Linked DNA regions of Catenuloplanes indicus. The protein of the gene in region 1 interacts with the protein of each later gene in a pairwise test. Links are inferred from orthologs where the notes say so. Each region holds a gene or a part of one and is shown on either strand. Other genes may lie near its edges.

The links. Proteins that work in one complex are often made in the same cells at the same time.
Region 2: the proteins of thrS (region 1) and rplA interact in binary tests that used the Escherichia coli proteins (3 or more experiments, as listed by UniProt). The link is inferred for Catenuloplanes indicus from one-to-one orthologs.

Annotation. Positions count from the first base shown.
Region 1 is NZ_JAUSUZ010000001.1:5,695,162-5,702,192, reverse strand. Bases 1,661-4,570 are described here. They hold thrS (threonine--tRNA ligase), read right to left. Parts: upstream 3,765-4,570; coding sequence 2,556-3,764; downstream 1,661-2,555. Other genes in these bases: J2S42_RS25775 (NAD(P)H-quinone dehydrogenase), read right to left, coding at 4,197-4,570; J2S42_RS25785 (ABC transporter permease), read left to right, coding at 1,671-2,483; J2S42_RS25790 (ABC transporter ATP-binding protein), read left to right, coding at 1,661-1,674. In the rest of the region: J2S42_RS25800 (hypothetical protein), read right to left, coding at 1-59; J2S42_RS25795 (MarR family winged helix-turn-helix transcriptional regulator), read left to right, coding at 165-626; more of J2S42_RS25790, read left to right, coding at 607-1,660; more of J2S42_RS25775, read right to left, coding at 4,571-5,612; J2S42_RS25770 (gamma-glutamylcyclotransferase family protein), read left to right, coding at 5,715-6,173; J2S42_RS25765 (SCO6745 family protein), read right to left, coding at 6,178-6,921. UniProt on the Escherichia coli protein: Catalyzes the attachment of threonine to tRNA(Thr) in a two-step reaction: L-threonine is first activated by ATP to form Thr-AMP and then transferred to the acceptor end of tRNA(Thr). The rate-limiting step is amino acid activation in the presence of tRNA.
Region 2 is NZ_JAUSUZ010000001.1:4,278,398-4,285,178, reverse strand. The notes cover bases 2,904-5,667. They hold rplA (50S ribosomal protein L1), read left to right. Parts: upstream 2,904-3,813; coding sequence 3,814-4,521; downstream 4,522-5,667. Other genes in these bases: J2S42_RS19205 (glycosyltransferase 87 family protein), read right to left, coding at 4,581-5,667; rplK (50S ribosomal protein L11), read left to right, coding at 3,304-3,735; nusG (transcription termination/antitermination protein NusG), read left to right, coding at 2,904-3,106. Also shown: rpmG (50S ribosomal protein L33), read left to right, coding at 400-567; J2S42_RS19240 (MaoC family dehydratase N-terminal domain-containing protein), read left to right, coding at 661-1,110; J2S42_RS19235 (MaoC family dehydratase), read left to right, coding at 1,116-1,505; preprotein translocase subunit SecE, read left to right, coding at 1,926-2,303; more of nusG, read left to right, coding at 2,354-2,903; more of J2S42_RS19205, read right to left, coding at 5,668-5,822; rplJ (50S ribosomal protein L10), read left to right, coding at 6,165-6,710. UniProt on the Escherichia coli protein: One of the primary rRNA binding proteins, it binds very close to the 3'-end of the 23S rRNA. Forms part of the L1 stalk. It is often not seen in high-resolution crystal structures, but can be seen in cryo_EM and 3D reconstruction models.

The sequences.
Region 1 (7,031 bases):
TCGATCACGCGGCGGGCGGTGGTGCGGTCGGTGTCGAGCTGGATCCGAAGCAGGGGCATCGGGCCCTCCTGAACGGCGTGTAGCCGATTCAATGACGCATGGCTACCGAGGGTCAACCGAATAATTTGTTTGGCACCTAACTATCAGGGAGCTAACGTGTGCCCGTGGACACCGACCGATTGCAGAACGCGCCGCTGGGCAGCCTGCTGGTGCTCGCCGCGCGGCTCGCGCAGCAGCAGTGGGGTGGTTATCTGGCCGCCCACCACAATCTGACGCCGGCCGGCGTCGCCGTGCTGACCACGCTGGGCATGCACGGTGGCGACCTCAGCCACAGCCGGGTGGCACAGGCCTGCTTCTTCAAGCCGGCCACGCTCACCGGCATCGTCGACACGTTGGAGAAGTCCGGGCACGTGCAGCGCCGGCCGGATCCGAACGACCGGCGGGCCGTCCGGCTCACCATCACCGAGGCGGGGCGGCTGGCGCTGGTCAAGGTCCGCGAGGTCCGCGAGTTCCACGCGCCGATGACCTCGGTCGACACCGATCCGGCGAAGGCCGCGATCATCCGCGAGTTCCTGATGGAACTCATCTCCACCTTGGAGGGCCCTGATGACCACACCCGCGGTTGAGGTGAAAGACCTCGTCAAGCGGTATCCGAAGGCACCGGTCAACGCGGTCGACGGGATCAGCTTCGACGTGGCGCCCGGCGAGATCTTCGGCCTGCTCGGGCCGAACGGCGCCGGGAAGTCGACCACGATCGGCGTGCTGACCACGCGCGTGAAGGCGACCAGCGGCAGCGCCAGCGTGGCCGGCCAGGACGTGATCCGGGACGGTGTCCGGGCACGCAGCGCGTTCGCGGTGGTGCCGCAGCGCAGCAACCTGGACCGGTCGCTCACCCCCCGGCAGAACCTGACGTTCCACGCCGCCTACCACGGATTCTCCCGGGCGTACCGGAACGCCCGCGCGGACGAACTGCTGGAGCAGTTCGGGCTGACCGCGCAGGCGAACAAGAAGCTCGACTTCTACTCCGGCGGCATGGCACAGCGCCTGATGATCGCACGGTCGATGATGCACGAGCCGGCCGTGCTGTTCCTGGACGAGCCGACCACCGGGCTGGACCCGCAGTCGCGGATCTTCCTGTGGGAGCGGGTCCGGGAGATGCGCGACCGCGGCGTGACCGTGGTGCTGACCACGCACGACATGGACGAGGCCGCGGAGATGTCGGACCGGGTCGGCATCGTCGACCACGGCAAGCTGCTCGCGCTGGACACGCCGGAGGCACTCACCCGCCGGCTGACCGGGCAGGCGGTGCTGGAGCTGACCGTGACACCGGCGCCCGGCGACGACCCGGAGAAGCTGATCGCCACGCTCGCCGAGATCGACGGCGTGGCCCGCGGCGAGCAGGTCAGCGGCGGCGGTGCGACCCCGGCGCCGCCCGCGATGGCCACCATGATCGCGGCGCGCGGCGGCGGTGGCGGCCTGCCGCCGGGCCCGGCCGCGCCACGGGACGGCGACCCGATCACCGTGCGGCTCTACCTGGACCGGGAGCCGGCCGGCCTGCTCGGCCCGGTCGTCTCGGTGCTCGACGCGCGCGCGGCCACGCTGGCGAACGTGCAGATCGGCGAGCCGAGCCTGGAGGACGTCTTCATCGACCTGACCGGAAGGGGTCTGCGATGACCACGCTGACCGAGACCACGCCCGCGGCCCCGCCACGGCCGTCCGCGCTGAGCGCGTTCACCGCGATCCTCTGGCGGGACGTCTTCGTCACCGGCAAGGAGCTGTGGGTCTTCCTGGCACAGACCGCGTTGCAGCCGCTGTTCATGCTGTTCGTCTTCGCGAAGGTGCTCAACGCCGGTGGGTACGTGTCGGAGGAGTACTCGCTGCTGCTGCTGCCCGGCATCGTGGCGCTGACCGCGTTCCTGACCGCGCTGCAGACCGTGTCGTTTCCGTTGATCATGGAGTTCTCGTTCACCATGGAGATCGAGGACCGGCTGCTCGCACCGCTGCCCACCTGGGCGGTCGCGGTGGAGAAGATCGCGCTCGCGATGCTCCGGTCGGCCGCGTCCGTGGTGCTCATGTACCCGATCGGCTTCCTCGTGCTGGGCGACGTGCCCTGGCACTCCCCCGGCGTACCGCTGATGGTCGTCGCTCTGCTCCTGGGTGGCTGGGTCGGTGCGGCGATCGGGCTCACGCTGGGCACGATGGTGCCGCCGTCGAAGATCAGCATCGTGTTCGCGCTGATCATGACGCCGCTGATGTTCACCGGCGCCACCCAGTACCCGTGGAAGTCGCTGGACTCGATGGCCTGGTTCCAGGTGGTCACGCTGTTCAACCCGCTGACCTACCTGTCCGAAGCGGTCCGGGCCGCGTCGATGCCGCACGTGCCGCACATCGCCCCGTGGATCTCGCTGCTCGCGCTCGCCGGCTTCGGCATCGCGTTCACGGCCACCGGCCTGCGCGGCTTCCGCCGCCGCGCCGTCACGTGAACCGGTGATCGAGGCGTCCGCCACGCCGTCAGCACGACGTGACGGACGCCTCGGTCCGCACCCGACGGAGCGTCACCCCTCGGCGTGCGGGTCGGCCTCCTCGCGCAGCCGGCGCAGCGCCGCCTCGGCCGGCATCGCAGCCAGGCCGCGCTCGTTGCGCGGGCGCAGCGACACCTCACCGGCCGCCGCCTCGGCCGGCCCGATGATCGCCGCGTACGGCACCCGCTGCTGCGCGGACCGCCGTACCCGGGACGACACCGAGCCGTCCGCCACCACCTCCGCGCGCAGCCCGGCGTACACCGCCGCACGGCAGAACTCGTGCGCCGCCTCCTCCTGCGCGGCCGAGACCGGCAGCACCTGGAGCTGGCGCGGCGCGTACCACAGCGGGAACGCGCCGTCGTGCACCTCGATGAGGTACGCGAACAGCCGCTCCATGCTCCCGGCCAGACTGCGGTGGATCATGACCGGTACCTGCCGCGCACCGGCCGCGTCCACGTAGGACAGGCCGAACCGGGCCGGCTGGTGGAAGTCCAGCTGGACGGTGGAGAGGGTCATCTCCCGGCCGCCCGCGTCCACCACCTGGATGTCGATCTTCGGCCCGTAGAACGCGGCCTCGCCCGGCTCCTCGGCGAACGCGCGGCCCGACTCGCGCAGCACGTCCCGCAGGATCGCCTCGGCCCGGTCCCACATCGCGCCGTCGCCGGCGTACTTCGGCCCGTCGCCGCGCAGCGACAGCCGGAAACCGGCCGGTTTCACGCCGAGCGCCGCGTGCACCTTGCCGATCATGCGGAGCACCAGGCCGATCTCGTCCGCGACCCGCGACAGCGGCGCGAACACGTGCGCGTCGTTGAGCCACATGCCGCGCACCCGGCTCAGTCCGCCGAGCACGCCGGACCGCTCCGCCCGGTACATGCCGCCCAGCTCCGCGATCCGCAGCGGCAGCTCCCGGTAGGACCGGCCGCGGGACCGGTAGACCAGCGCGTGGTGCGGGCACGCGGACGGTCTCAGCACGAACTCGTCGTCCTCGGAGAGCGCCATCACCGGGAACATGTCGTCCGCGTAGTGCGGCAGGTGCCCGCTGGTCAGGTACAGCTCCTTCTTGCCCAGCGGCGGCGAGTTGACGTGCTGGTACCCGGCGCGGCGCTCCTCCTCGCGCAGGTACTCCTCCACGGCGTGCCGGGCGGCCGCGCCGTCCGGCAGCCAGAGCGGCAGGCCGGAACCGGCCAGCGGGTCGGTCGCGAACAACTCGAGTTCCCGGCCCAGCCTGCGGTGGTCGATCATGACAAGACTCCTTCGGGGGTACGGCCGCCGGGCCGCACGCACCGAGGAGGAGACGACGAAGCCCCGGAGCGTGTGCCCCGGGGCCTGCGTGTGTCGGACTGCGTCAGCGCAGCGACGGTCGCCGCCGGGGAGAACCCGGCGTCGTCGTCAGCTGGCGGTATCGCATGGCGTCCACCGTACCCGTGAAGGGGTTGTCCGCCATAGTGAATTCCGGCGGCGGTCCGCTGAGCGGGCCGCCGGCACGGGACCTGCCGGCGGCCCCGGCACCGCGCGTCACCGGCCTGCATCGCGAACGACCGGTGGGGTGGGTGCCGACGCCCGACATCGAGAACGGGGGACCCGATGTCGTGGGCCCCTCTACGGTACGCGCCACGCGGCTCGCCGGGCGCCAAATATGGACGTTTCGCCCCGGTGAGTCACGGCATAGATCGACTACTCAAGATCGTGCAGCATGAGCTGGCGCGCGGCCTCCGCGACCGATCCGGACAGCGACGGGTAGATCGTGATGGTCTGGGCCAGCTGGTCCACGGTCAGGTTGTTCTCCACCGCGAGCGCGATCTGCTGGATCAGCTCGCTGGCCTTCGGCGCCACCACCACGCCGCCGATGATGTGCCCGCTCGGCCGGCAGAACATCTTCACGAAGCCGTCGTGCAGATCGTCCATCTTCGCCCGGGCGTTGCCGTTCAGCGGCAGCATCACCTGGCGCGCGGTAACCCGGCCGGAGTCCACCTCGTCCTGGGAGACGCCGACCGTGGCCAGCTCCGGGTCGGTGAACACGTTCGCCGCGACCGTGCGCAGGCGCAGCGGGCGGACCGCGTCGCCGAGCGCGTGCCACATCGCGATCCGGCCCTGCATCGCGGCCACGCTGGCCAGCGGCAGCACGCCGGTGCAGTCGCCGGCCGCGTAGATGCCGGGCACGTTCGTACGCGAGGTGCGGTCGACCGTGACGTAGCCGCCGCGGGCCACCTCCACGCCGTACTCCTCGAGGCCCAGCTCCTGGGTGTTCGGGATGGAGCCGACCGCCATCAGCGCGTGCGAGCCGAACACCTCGCGGCCGTCCTCCAGCGTCACCTTGACGCCGTCGCCGCCCCGGATGACCGACGCGGCGCGCGAGTTGTTCAGGATGTTCATGCCGCGGGACCGGAAGACGCGCTCGATCGCCATGGCGGCGTCCGCGTCCTCGTGCGGCATCACCCGGTCCCGGCTGGAGACCAACGTCACGTCAATTCCCATCGCCAGGTAGGCGCTGGCGAACTCGGCACCGGTCACGCCGGACCCGATCACGATCAGGTGGTCCGGCAGTTCCGGCAGGTCGTAGATCTCCCGCCAGGTCAGGATGCGCTCGCCGTCCGGCATCGCGGACGGGAGCTGGCGCGGCGTGGCCCCGGTCGCGATCAAAACCGTACGGGCATCAATTGAATACTCAGCGTAACCATTGTCCGGCGTCACCAGCACGCGGTGAGTGTGACCCAGCGTGTCGTCGCCCAGCCGCGCGCGGCCGGACACCATGCTCACGCCCGCCTTGATCAGCTTGTCGTGGATGTCCGACGACTGCGCCAGCGCCAGCCGCTTCACCCGGGCGTGCACCGCGGGCGCGTCCACGGTCACCGCCTCCAGGCCGTCGGAGTCGATGCCGAACTGCTCCGTGTCGCGGAACGCGGTCACCACACCCGAGCTGGCGATGAACGTCTTCGACGGCACACAGTCGAACAGCACGCAGGCACCGCCCGCGCCGTCCTGCTCGACCACCGTCACCTCGGCCCCCAGCTGCGCGGCGACCAGCGCCGCCTCATATCCGGCCGGACCGCCACCGATGATGACGATTCCACCAGCCACCGCACTGCTCATGTCCCGTTCCTCCCGACCACGATCTGGTTTTTCCCCGTAAACCAGATACGACACGCACGGTCATATTCTCCCCCAACCCTCCGCCGGGCTATCGTCATCGCCGTGCGTCATTACGCCGCGTATGGCTCAAACCTCGACCCAGCCCGCATGCATGCTTACGCTCCGCACTCGCCCATGATCGGGGTCGGGTGGCTGGAGGGGTGGCGGCTGACCTTCGCCGGGGAGGACGTCCTCGGCTGGGAGGGCGCCGTCACCACGGTGGTGGAGTCGCCGGGCGACCGCGTGTTCGTGGCCCTCTACGACGTCGACGAGTTCGACGCCGCCCAGCTCGACGAGGTCGAGGGGGTGAACTCCGGCACGTACCGGAAGCTGACCGTGCGGGTCGCCACGCTCGAGGGCGAGGTCACCGCATGGGTCTACGTGCTCAACGGGTACGAGGGCGGCCTGCCCACCTCGTGGTACCTCACCGAGATCGCCAACGCGGCCCAGGCGGCCGGTGCGCCCGACGACTACGTGGCCGAGCTGCGCGCCCGCCCGACCCGCACCGCGAAGCCGGACTAGCGCGTCACTCGTCGGGCCAGACGATCGCGGAGGCGGACTCCAGCAGGCCGAGCAGTTCGGCGCGCTCGGCCAGCGAGAGCACCTCGTACGCCTGGCCCGCTATCCGGTCGGTGACCGCGTCCGCCCAGAGCCGCCGCCGGATCAGCGGCGGCACCTTCGGGTAGGGCGGCTGCCAGCCGTACGCCACCGCGCCCGCCTCGCCCTCCGGCCCGGAGATCACCGCCTCCAGCGGGCTCAGGCCGCTCACCCGGGCGGCGATCAGGTGTGCGCCGGTGCGGTGCTCGCGCAGCAGGTGCAGCAGGATCGCGGCCTGGCCACCGGCCCGCTGGTCCGGCACCGGCATCGCCCGCCACGCGGCGAACAGCGGCAGCCCGGCCGGGTCCGCGGCCAGCACCACCCGCCGGCACAGCTCGATCAGCCGGGCCAGCCGGGGGAACGTCGACAGCCGCTCCACGCCCCAGCGCGCGCACTCGGCCAGGTGCTCGGCCGCTATCTTCGACGGCGGCAGCACGGTCGCGGCCGCGTCCCAGCCGTCCGAGACCGCGTCCGGCGCTATGAAGCCCAGCGCGGCGGCCACCGTGTCCGCCCGCACGTCGCCGAGCGCGCCGCCGCGCGCGGCCACGTAGTACGCCCACCCGGAGAGCCCGAGCCGCCGCGCGCGCTGCAGCGTCAGCGGATCCTCCGCGAACGCCCCGCCGAGACGCAGTATGTGCGCCTTCGCGGCGGCCGCCGCCTGGTCGGGGGTCACGCGCCCGATTCTGCCTTGGCCGGACCGCCGCGGTCAGTCCTGCCCCGGCGTGCCGCAGCTTTCCGCCGGCCGCCGTCGGCGAACGGCGCCGCAGGTTCGACGAACGGTTC
Region 2 (6,781 bases), 1.4 Mb from region 1 along the record:
CCTGCACGTCACGGGAGCGACAAACTCCCAGGCGAGTAGGCCCCCTTAGCTCAGTCGGCAGAGCGTCTCCATGGTAAGGAGAAGGTCTACGGTTCGATTCCGTAAGGGGGCTCTTCGGTCGGAGTGACAACCGACCCTCAGGCTTCGCTCGCCCATGCGGGCACGCGGCCTGGATCGCGGCGGTGTAGCTCAGATGGCAGAGCAAGCGGCTCATAATCGCTGTGTCGCCGGTTCAAGTCCGGCCACCGCTACTTACGTCCGGGGTCCTGATCCCCGGTCCGGGGGTGCACCACGTCGGCCCCCACTTTGCGTACCGCGTGGTCAATCTCCTACGCTGGTACGTCGTAGTATTCAGGTCGTAGGGATTTTTACCCCGCGTTTCGAGGAAGGCACCCCGCCGTGGCTAAGGCGACCGACGTCCGTCCCAAGATCACCTTGGCGTGTGTGGAGTGCAAGGAGCGCAACTACATCACGCGTAAGAACCGCCGTAACGACCCGGACCGCGTCGAGCTGAAGAAGTTCTGCCCCCGGGACGGCAAGCACACGCTCCACCGCGAGACCCGCTGATCCGGTCGCGGTAGACACACGCATCCTCAGGGCGTCCCCGGTTGATCCGGGGGCGCCCTGAGTGCGTCCAGGCGGCCGGTAGGGTGTCCGCCCATGGGGTTGGACCAGTCGTTTACCGGGCGCAGCTACCCGCCCAGCGCGCCCTACCAGGTGGGGCGCGAGAAGATCCGTGAGTTCGCGACCGCGATCGGCGCCGAGGACCCGGCCTATCACGACCCGGAGGCCGCGCGGGCGCTCGGCTACCCGGACGTGATCGCGCCGCCGACGTTCCCGATGGTGCTGAGCATGGCCACGAGCCGCCAGATCGTCGAGGACCCGGCGCTCGGCGTCGACTACAGCCGGGTCGTCCACGGCGATCAGCGCTTCGCCTACCGCCGTCCGGTGACCGCCGGGGACGAGTTGGTGTGCGTGAACTCGATCGAGAGCATCAACGCGCGTGGCGGGCACGACTTCCTGACCACACGCAGCGAGATCGGCACCAGTGCCGGCGAGGCGGTCGTCACGGTCTGGACCATGTTCGTGGTCCGCGGCGAGGAGGGCTGAGCACCATGGAGCTTCCCACCCAGCGCTACCGGGTCACCCGGGCCGACCTCGTGCGGTACGCGGGCGCCTCCGGCGACTTCAACCCGATCCACTGGAGCGAGAGCTTCGCGGCCAAGGTCGGCCTACCGGGCGTGATCGCGCACGGCATGCTCACCATGGCGCTGGTCGGCCGCGCGGTCACCACGTGGGCCGGCCGCCCGGACGCGATCGTCGAGTACGGCGTGCGCTTCACCCGTCCGGTCGAGGTGCCGGACACCGAGGACGGGACCGAGGTTCAGGTCTCCGCGGTGGCGAAGGACACGGACGACCCGGGCCTGGTGCGGCTCGACCTGACCGCGACCTGCGCCGGAGTGAAGGTGTTGGCCCAGGCCAAGGCCGTGATCAAGCGGCCCTGAGGGGGCCGTGCGCCAGTTATGGGGGTGGCCGGTTGGGAAAGTCCGCCGGCTACCCGTACACTGGTGCGCCGTGGGGTAGTCACTACTCGTGACTTCCTCAAAGGGGTGTAGCTCAATTGGCAGAGCAGCGGTCTCCAAAACCGCAGGCTGCAGGTTCAAGTCCTGTCACCCCTGCGCCTAAGGCCTAACCGGCCCGGGGGATTGCGCTGGTAGACGGCGTTGATCCCGTGGTGGTGGTGTGCGGCAACTTCGCCGAGGATCGGCTGCGGCAGCTTCGCCGAGGATCGGCCGCGGTGTGAGCCCGGGCGGTGTCAGCCGGATCCGCCGCCGCAACCCGGACCGTCGGGCGGCGGGCGTGTAAGGGCGTCGACGTTCATGCGTTTGCGTCTGACCAACGACCCCGCGATGGAAGAGGGCGAAGTGGCCGAGAGGAAGCGACGCGGCGAGGACCCCGCCGACGACAACCTGAACGACGAGACGTTCGAGGACGCCGTCGAGGACGAGGATGACGTCGCGGACGAGCCGGTCTCGCGTGGCGGCACCGCCACGCTGTCCAAGGCCAAGACCGAGGCGGCCGACAGCCCCTCCAAGGAGAAGAAGCCCCGCCGCGGCCCGTTCGCGCGACTCGGCCGGTTCTTCCGCGAGGTCGTGGCCGAGCTTCGTAAGGTCATCTGGCCGACGCGGAACGAGCTGCTGACCTACACCGCCGTCGTGATCGTGTTCGTCGCGGTCATGATGACGATCGTGGCCCTGCTGGACTTCGGCTTCGCCAAGGGCATTCTGGCCATCTTCGGCTGAGCCGCGCCCGGTTCCGGCCGAGTTCGATTTGTTTATGGAAGTGAGCAAGCGTGCCTGAGTACGACGAGACCGACGGCGTCGACGAGCAGTCGTCGATCGCCACGGCCAATGGCGAGCTCGCCGCGGCCGACGACGAGTCGGCCGAGGCCGCCAGCGAGCCGGAGGTCGAGACCGCGCCGGTCGCGGCCGCCCCGGCGGAGGACGACGAGGACTACGACCCGGTCGCGGAGCTGCGGCAGAAGCTGCGCTACGCGCCCGGCGACTGGTACGTGGTGCACTCGTACGCCGGTTACGAGAACAAGGTCAAGACGAACCTCGAGACCCGCATCACCTCGCTGGACATGGAGGACTACATCTACCAGGTGGAGGTCCCGGTCCGCGAGGAGGTCGAGGTCAAGAACGGCAAGCGTCAGCAGGTCAGCGCCAAGGTCTTCCCCGGCTACATCCTGGTCCGGCTGGAGCTCACGCCGGAGTCGTACTCCTGCGTCCGGAACACTCCGGGCGTCACCGGCTTCGTCGGCGCGACCGACCGGGCCGACCGGCCCGCCCCGCTCTCCCTCGACGAGGTGCTGAAGTGGCTGGCGCCCGCGGTGGAGAAGGAGGAGAAGAAGGCCAAGGTGGAGGTCAAGGTCCTCGACTTCGAGGAGGGCGACTCCGTCACGGTCACCGACGGTGCCTTCGCCTCGCTGCCCGCGACGATCAGCGAGATCAACGCCGACCAGCAGAAGCTCAAGGTGCTGGTTTCGATCTTCGGTCGCGAGACGCCGGTCGAGCTGAACTTCAACCAGGTCTCCAAGATCTGACCCGTCCCACACTGGCGCGTCGTCGACTGCGCTAGTCTTGAACGTCGGCCCGCGGGCACGCTTCGGCGTGTCCGCTTGTCCGATGATCAGGTTGTTTGACTGTGCCGCCTTAGGCGAGGTGGCAGCGGCGCATTCCCGGCGGCAGATGCGCCGAAGTCAGAAGACAAAGCCGCACCTTTCGAAGCCCAGGAAGAGACATGCCTCCCAAGAAGAAGCTGGTCAAGACGTTCACGCTGCAGCTGCCGGCGGGCCAGGCCACCCCGGCGCCGCCGGTCGGCCCCGCGCTGGGTCAGCACGGCGTGAACATCATGGAGTTCGTCAAGGCCTACAACGCGCAGACCGAGTCGAGCCGTGGCGACATCGTCCCGGCCGAGATCAGTGTCTACGAGGACCGGTCGTTCACGTTCGTCCTGAAGACCCCGCCGGCCGCGCGTCTGCTGCTCAAGGCCGCCGGTGTCCAGAAGGGCTCGGGCGTCCCGCAGGCCACCAAGGTCGGTTCGGTCAGCCGCGCCCAGCTGCGCGAGATCGCCGAAAAGAAGATGTCCGACCTGAACGCGAACGACGTCGAGCAGGCCGAGAAGATCATCGCCGGCACCGCCCGGTCGATGGGCATCACGGTCAAGGACTGACTTTCCCTCGTAACACCCATCGTGGGAGGGCACGCCAGACGGGCGTGACCCGCCAATGACCACAGGAGTACGCCGAACATGGCACTGAGCAAGGCATACAAGAAGGCCTCGGAGCAGATCGACAAGTCGAAGCTCTACACCCCGGCCGAGGCGGTCAAGCTCGCCAAGGAGACGACCGCCACGAAGTTCGACCCCACCGTCGAGGTCGCGATGCGCCTCGGCGTCGACCCGCGCAAGGCGGACCAGATGGTCCGCGGCACGGTCAACCTCCCGCACGGCACGGGCAAGACGGTCCGCGTGATCGTGTTCGCCGCCGGCGCCAAGGCCGAGGAGGCGGAGGCCGCCGGTGCCGACGCCGTCGGCAGCGACGAGCTCGTCGCTCGCATCCAGGGTGGTTGGCTGGACTTCGACGCCGCTATCGCGACGCCCGACCAGATGGCCAAGATCGGCCGGATCGCGCGGATCCTGGGCCCGCGCGGCCTGATGCCGAACCCGAAGACCGGCACCGTGACCATGGACGTCACCAAGGCCGTCTCGGAGATCAAGGGCGGCAAGATCACCTTCCGGGTGGACAAGCACTCCAACCTCCACCTGATCATCGGCAAGGCCTCGTTCTCCGAGGCGCAGCTGGTGGAGAACTACGCCGCCGCGCTGGACGAGGTCCTCCGGGCCAAGCCGTCCGCGGCCAAGGGCAAGTTCCTGAAGAAGATCACCTTCACCACCACGATGGGCCCGGGTATCCCGGTCGACCCGAACATCGTGAAGAACGTGGAGAACGCCGAGTAGTACCGCTCGACGAGAAACGCCCCCGGCCGCGACGGCCGGGGGCGTTTTCGCATGCGTGGTCAGCCGACCCAGCCGCCCGCGGTGAAGTGCGCCAGCAGGACGCCCTGGAGCATCAGCGCGGCCGTCGCGTAGACCTGCGTCGGCAGCTTCAGGTGACCCAGGATGATGAACGCCGGGAACACCTCCAGAGCGAAGCGCGGCGCGGACATCAGCGACTGGTTGCGGTTCTCACCCGCGGGGAACGAGATCGCGAAGAGCAGCAGCGCGATGCCGAGCAGCGGCAGCATCCACTGGTCGCGGCGCATCCGCCAGGGCCCGGCGAAGCAGAGCGTCAGCAGCCCGATCAGCGCCAGCACCGAGGCAAGGTCGAGCAAGTTGTGCAGCGTACCGTTCTGCGCCAGCGGCGCGGTGGCGACCACCTCGGCCGCGTCCACGATGCCGGTCCACGGCCAGTCCAGCTCGCGGCCCCACGGCTTCTGCGCCTCCAGGAACAGCAGCGGATCGCCGAACCGCCACCACAACCAGCCGGCGTACGCGACCAGGCCGCCCGGCATCAGGCCGACCGCGAGCACGTTCCAGCGCCACCGGAAGCCGTTCTGGCGCAGGTACTCGTACGCGAACGCGAGCGCGAGCAGCACGCCGACCGAGCGGGTCGCGGACGCGAACCCGCCGAGCACGCCGGCCACCCACCAGTGCCCGCGGCGCATCGCGTAGACCGCGCCCAGCATCAGCGCGATGAACAACGAGGCGTTGTACCCGATGCCGAGGAAGAAGGCGACCGGCCAGGCCGCCATCGCCCAGCAGGTCCGCACCGCCACCGCCGGGCTGAACTCGACCTCCGTCAGGCGGTAGAGCAGCGTGTACATGGCGAACATGGCAACCGCGGCGACGGCGATCGCGGTGAACTTCGCGCTGCCGGGCAGCAGCATGTCGGCGCCGCGGACCAGCATCGGGTAGAGCGGGAAGAAAGCCGGGTCGACCGGATGGGTGCCGTAGCCGTTCTCGGCGAGCCGGGTGAAGACCATCGCGTCGTAGCGCCACCAGCTGCGCATGAGGTCCACGAACGCGATCGGGTTGCCGTGCGGCCGGCCGTACTGCGTGAAGAGCGTGACGGTGATCCAGGCCAGATAGGAGGAGGCCCAGACCGCACCGCCGATCCGGATCGCGGGCCACCAGGACTTCCCGGGGCCCTCGGACGCCGGCGGGGCGGCGGGCCGGGTAGCCGGGTTCGAGCCGGCCTTCGGAGCGTCGGCATGATCGCCGTTCTCGACCGTACGCTGGGTGGGTGTCTCTGCGGGCACGGCGGCTGATCATGGAGCGCGTCGGCACGCAGGGCAAGCGGATGTCCGACTTCGGGGCGAAAAGTTCTCAAGATTTAACCTGACGGGGCCCGCCCGCCCCCGGATTTGGCGATGACCGGACGGGCCGCTAGTCTTGGTCGGAGTTTCACCCATAGACCGCTGGTCGCCGCGCCTCATGGTGTGGCCGAAGGTCCCGTCCGACGGGCGACCCGCGCAGGGCGAGCGCTAGAACGTTGGATCCGCCGCGGCTCCCGAGCCGCGCCCGGCCCCGTGCGCTGTCCTGCGCCGGGGCTTTCTCGTTGTCCGGGGCAGACCAGCCGCAAGCAACGAGAAGGGAGGGACATGGCGGACAAGCCGGTTCGGGCCGACAAGGCCACTGCCGTCGCCGAGCTGACGGAGCACTTCCGTAACTCGGGCGCCACCGTGCTCACCGAGTACCGGGGCCTGACGGTCGCGCAGCTGACCAAGCTGCGGCGCTCGCTGGGTCGCGAGACCACCTACGCGGTCGCGAAGAACACGCTCGCGAAGCGCGCCGCGACGGACGCGGGCATCTCGGGCCTCGACACGCTGTTCACCGGTCCTACCGCGCTCGCCTTCGTTTCCGGCGACCCCGTCGAGGCGGCGAAGAGCCTTCGTGATTTCTCGAAGGCCAACCCCGCGCTCGTCATCAAGGGCGGCGTTTTCGAGGGCAAGGCCATCTCGGCCGCCGAGGTCAACAAGCTCGCCGACCTCGAGTCCCGTGAGGTGCTGCTGGCCAAGCTGGCCGGCGGCATGAAGGCCAGCCTCAGCAAGGCCGCTGCGCTCTTCCAGGCGCCGCTGTCCAAGGCCGTCCGCACGGCGGCCGCGCTGCAGGAAAAGCGTGAGAAGGAGGGCGCGGAGGCCGCCTGAGGCCCTCTGCGCTCGGTAAGACCCCAACCACAGACCTGACCCGCGAGCCCGCTCGCGTGTTGCAGAAGCAA